One region of the Streptomyces sp. NBC_01431 genome, then DNA from elsewhere that is predicted to be linked to it. Evidence: riboswitches for the same ligand, from Rfam matches in the RefSeq annotation. Region 1 holds a riboswitch; the other holds the start of a gene.
What was found. Region 1 has a riboswitch for S-adenosylmethionine ahead of OG522_RS26985 (aminotransferase class V-fold PLP-dependent enzyme). Riboswitches for the same ligand answer to the same signal wherever they lie in the genome.

Region 1 (2,387 bases):
ACCGTCGACATCGTCGGCACGGGCGGCGACGGCGCCAAGACCGTCAACATCTCCACCATGTCGGCGATCGTGGTCGCCGGGACCGGCGCCAAGGTCGTCAAGCACGGCAACCGCGCCGCCTCCTCCTCCAGCGGCGCCTCCGACGTCCTGGAGAAGCTCGGGGTCAATCTGCGGCTCTCGCCGAAGCGGGTGGCCCAGGTGGCCGAGGAGGCTGGGATCACCATGTGCTTCGCGGTGACCTTCCACCCCGCGCTGCGGTACGTGGCCGCCGCCCGCAAGGAGTTGGGCATCCGCACCACCTTCAACGTGCTGGGCCCGCTCACCAATCCGGCGAAGGTACGCGCCCAGGCGACCGGGGTCGCCGACCCGAGGATGGCACCCGTCGTGGCGGGCGTGCTCGCCGAGCGCGGTTCGTCCGCGCTGGTCTTCCGCGGCGACGACGGTCTGGACGAGCTCACCACCACCGCCACCTCCCGGGTGTGGGTGGTGCGCGACGGCGCCGTCCGCGAGGAGCGGTTCGACCCGCGCGACGTCGGCATCGAGATCACGTCCATCGAAGCGCTGCGCGGCGGGGACCCCTCGCACAACGCGGAGATCGTCCGCCGGCTCCTCGCCGGTGAGCAGGGGCCGGTGCGGGACTCGGTGCTGCTGAACTCGGCGGCCGCGCTGGTCGCCCTGGAACCGGGCGAGGGCCCACTCGCCGGACAGCTCGGCGCCGCGATGACGAGGGCCGCCGAGTCCATCGACTCCGGGGCGGCCCGCCTCGCGCTGGAGCGGTGGGTCGCGGCCAGCAACGCGTGAACCGCGGGCGACGTGACACAGGGCGCAGTCCGGATCGCGGACTGCGCCTTGCGCACGTCGGCAGGTGTGGCAGGATGCTCTTCAAGGTCATGAGTGACAGCGATTTAGGCCCCGGCTCGCTGTCCGGCAACCCTCCGTCCGTGGCGGGGTGCCCCGGGTGAAGACCAGGTCGTAGGCAGCAAGGCCTACGGCAAGCGCGGACCCCTGGACATCATCGGATGTCACAGCCCTGGGGTCCTGGTCCTCAAGGGAGCAGTCTCGTGAGCAAGCGAATGCGATAGGGCGTACCGCCCCTTCTTCACAGCCTCCGTGCCGCCCTTCTTCGGGTTGCGCGTTCGAGGCCAACACCCGTACACGGCAAGGCAGTTGAGCCCTCTCACCCGATGCAGGGCCATGCCGCCGTGCCCGGGGTCCGAAGTCAACTCGCCTTGTCCTGCCGGGAGATACCGCCATGTCCGCACGCCCCGCCGCTTCCGCCACCACCCTCGCCACCGCCGTCGACGAGTCCGCCGACCCCTGCTGTGCCGCGCCGCTGCCGGTGCTCGGCCGCGATGTCACCGTGCCGCTGGTCACCGGCGGCGAGGTGACCTACGCCGCCCTCGACTACGCGGCGAGCGCGCCCGCCCTCCAGCGGGTCTGGGACGACGTCGCCGCGTACGCCCCTTACTACGGCAGTGTGCACCGCGGGGCCGGCTACCTCTCGCAGCTCTCCACCGACCTGTTCGAGAACAGCCGCGCGACGGTCGCGGAGTTCCTCGACTGCCGCCCCGGCGACCAGGTGGTCTTCACCCGCTCCACCACGGACTCGCTCAATCTGCTCGCCCAGGCGCTCCCGGCCGACTGCCAGGTCTTCGTCTTCGAGACCGAGCACCACGCCTCGCTGCTGCCCTGGCGGGACGCCCGGGTCACCTATCTCGACGCGCCGCGCACCCCGCGGCAGGCGGTCGAGACGCTGGAGCGCGCGCTGGCCGACCGCGACTCTTCCCCGAGCTCTCAACTTCGTTCGGGTGGGGATGGCTCCAACAGTCCCGCACTGGTCTGCGTGACCGGTGCATCCAACGTCACCGGTGAGCTGTGGCCGGTGAAGGAACTCGCCGCCGCGGCCCACGCGCACGGCGCCCGCATCGTCCTGGACGCCGCCCAGCTGGCGCCCCACCACCCCGTATCCGTAAGGGAGTTGGACGTCGACTGGATCGCCTTCTCCGGGCACAAGCTGTACGCGCCGTTCGGCTCGGGCGTGCTCGCGGGCCGCGCCGACTGGCTCCAGGACGCCGAGCCGTACCTCGCGGGCGGCGGCGCCTCGAAGAAGGTCGCGCGGCGCGCCGACGGCGGCGTGGACGTCGAGTGGCACACGACGGCGGCCCGCCACGAGGCCGGGTCGCCCAACGTCATCGGCGTCTACGCCATCGCCTCCGCCTGCAAGGCGCTGACCGAGGCGGGCTTCGACGCGCTTGTCGAGCGGGAGCGGCACCTGATCGCGACGGTGCGCGAGGGCCTCGCGGCGGTGCCGGAGGTCAAGGTCCTCTCGCTGTTCGGCGACGACGCGCCCCGGGTCGGCGTCATCTCGTTCGTCGTCAAGGGCTGGA
Region 2 (2,387 bases), 2.2 Mb from region 1:
CGAGGTGGCCCCGGGACAGCCGCAGCTGGGCGGTGCGGTAGATCGCGGCGGCCATCCGCCCCAGCGCCTGTCCGTCCTGGTGACGGTGCTTGCGTACGCCCACGTCGACCTGGGCCAGCCCGTCGAGGCCCACCGTGTGCAGCGCGTCGATCAGCAGGGCGATCTCCACCCCGTACCCGACGGGGAACGGCAGCCGCTCAAGGAGCGAGCGCCGGGCCGCGTACTCGCCGCCCAACGGCTGGACGAATCCGGCCAGTTGGGGCCAGTGCAGGTTGAGCAGCGGTCGCGCCACGAGCTCGGTGACCCGGCCGCCCTGGCCCGCCGCCTCTCCGAGCGGGCGGTCGTACATCGCCTTGACGAAGTCCACGTCCGGGTCGGTGAGCAGCGGCCCGACGATCCCGGACACGAACGCCGGGTCGAAGTCCTTCAGGTCGGCGTCGATGAAGCACACGATGTCGCCGCTGGTCACGAGCAGCGAGCGCCACAGCACCTCGCCCTTGCCCGGCAGCGCGGGGATGCGCGGCAGGATCGCGTCCCGGTGGACCACCCGCGCGCCGGCCGCCGCCGCGACCTCGGCGGTGCGGTCGGTGGAACCGGAGTCGATGACGACCAGTTCGTCCACCAGCGGAGTCGCGGACGTCATGAGCGCGTCCCGGATCGCGGTGACGATGGCGCCGACCGTGGCCTCCTCGTCGAGAGCGGGCAGGACGACGCTGACGGTGGCTCCGCCCTTGTGCTTCGCGGCCATGATCCGGTCCAGCGGACGCTCGGCCGCCGACCAGGAACGCCTGCTCAGCCAGCGCTCCACCTCTTCCAGCACGGTTTCCGGCCTCCTTGTGTGATCCATCTCGCGGTTCGGACGGCTGTCTCAACCGTCCGGGGCTTCGGTTACAGTCTTGAGCAACGCGGATGACCGTCGCATGTCGGGGTCGTCACCACGCTGACAATCGAATACCGCTCATCCAGAGGGGCAGAGGGAAACGGCCCGTTGAAGCCCCGGCAACCCTCCAGTCGGTTCTCGCCAGTCACGGCGCAGGTCCCCGGCTAGGGAAGGTGCCAAATCCGTCTCATGGCGAAGTTCGCCCTGAGGAAGATGAGGAGAAAGGGCCTCCCTCCATGTCTGCACAGACTGTTGAATCCCGCACTGCTGTCGATCTCGGTCCGGCGTCCGGGCTTTCCTGCCGCGAGTGCGGACAGCGCTTCGAACTCGGCCCGATCTTCGCGTGCGAACTGTGTTTCGGACCGCTCGAAGTGGCTTATGACCTGCCGCTCGGCGACCCCGAGGCGCTGCGCAAGCAGATCGAGGCCGGCCCCGAGAACATCTGGCGCTACGCGCCGCTGCTGCCCGTCCCCGCCGACGTCGCCGACAAGCCGAACCTGAACCCGGGCTTCACCAAGCTCGTCAGGGCCGAGAACCTGGCGCGCGAGCTGGGCGTCGAGCCCGGCAAGCTCTTCGTGAAGGACGACTCCGGAAACCCGACGCACTCCTTCAAGGACCGCGTCGTGGCGCAGGCCCTGGAGGCCGCCCGCGCCTTCGGCTTCACCACGCTCTCCTGCTCCTCCACCGGAAACCTCGCGGGCGCGGTCGGCGCCGCCGCCGCGCGGGCCGGATTCCGCTCCTGCGTGTTCATCCCGCACGACCTGGAGCAGGGCAAGGTCGTCATGGCCGCGGTGTACGGCGGCGAGCTCGTCGGCATCGAGGGCAACTACGACGACGTGAACCGCTTCTGCTCCGAGCTCATCGGCGACCCGCTGGGCGAGGGCTGGGGCTTCGTCAACGTCAACCTGCGCCCGTACTACGGCGAGGGTTCCAAGACGCTGGCGTACGAGATCTGCGAGCAGCTCGGCTGGCGGCTGCCGGACCAGCTGGTCATCCCGATCGCCTCGGGCTCGCAACTCACCAAGATCGACAAGGGACTTCAGGAGCTCATCAAGCTGGGCCTGGTCGAGGACAAGCCGTACAAGATCTTCGGCGCGCAGGCCGAGGGCTGCTCCCCGGTGTCCACCGCCTTCAAGGCCGGGCACGACGTGGTTCGCCCGCAGAAGCCGGACACCATCGCCAAGTCGCTGGCGATCGGCAACCCGGCGGACGGCCCGTACGTCCTGGACATCGCCCGGCGCACCGGCGGCGCGGTGGAGGACGTCAACGACGAGCAGATCGTCGACGCCATCAAGCTGCTCGCCCGCACCGAGGGCATCTTCGCGGAGACGGCGGGCGGCGTGACGGTGGGCGTCACCAAGAAGCTCATCGAGGCCGGACTCATCGACCCTTCGCTCACCACGGTCGTTCTCAACACGGGCGACGGCCTCAAGACCCTCGACGCCGTGGCCCCGACCACCGGCCCGACGGCGACGATCCGCCCGAGCCTGGACGCGTTCCGCGACGC

Region 2: linked by a shared signal. The riboswitch ahead of thrC (threonine synthase) and the one ahead of OG522_RS26985 (aminotransferase class V-fold PLP-dependent enzyme) in region 1 are both predicted to bind S-adenosylmethionine.

What each region holds. Positions count from the first base shown of each region.
Region 1 is NZ_CP109496.1:5,913,893-5,916,279, forward strand. It holds gene trpD (anthranilate phosphoribosyltransferase) at 1-801, shown strand, start outside; SAM riboswitch class IV at 887-1,004, shown strand; gene OG522_RS26985 (aminotransferase class V-fold PLP-dependent enzyme) at 1,253-2,387, shown strand, end outside.
Region 2 is NZ_CP109496.1:3,737,336-3,739,722, reverse strand. It holds gene OG522_RS17140 (glucosyl-3-phosphoglycerate synthase) at 1-820, opposite strand, end outside; SAM riboswitch class I at 956-1,100, shown strand; gene thrC (threonine synthase) at 1,117-2,387, shown strand, end outside.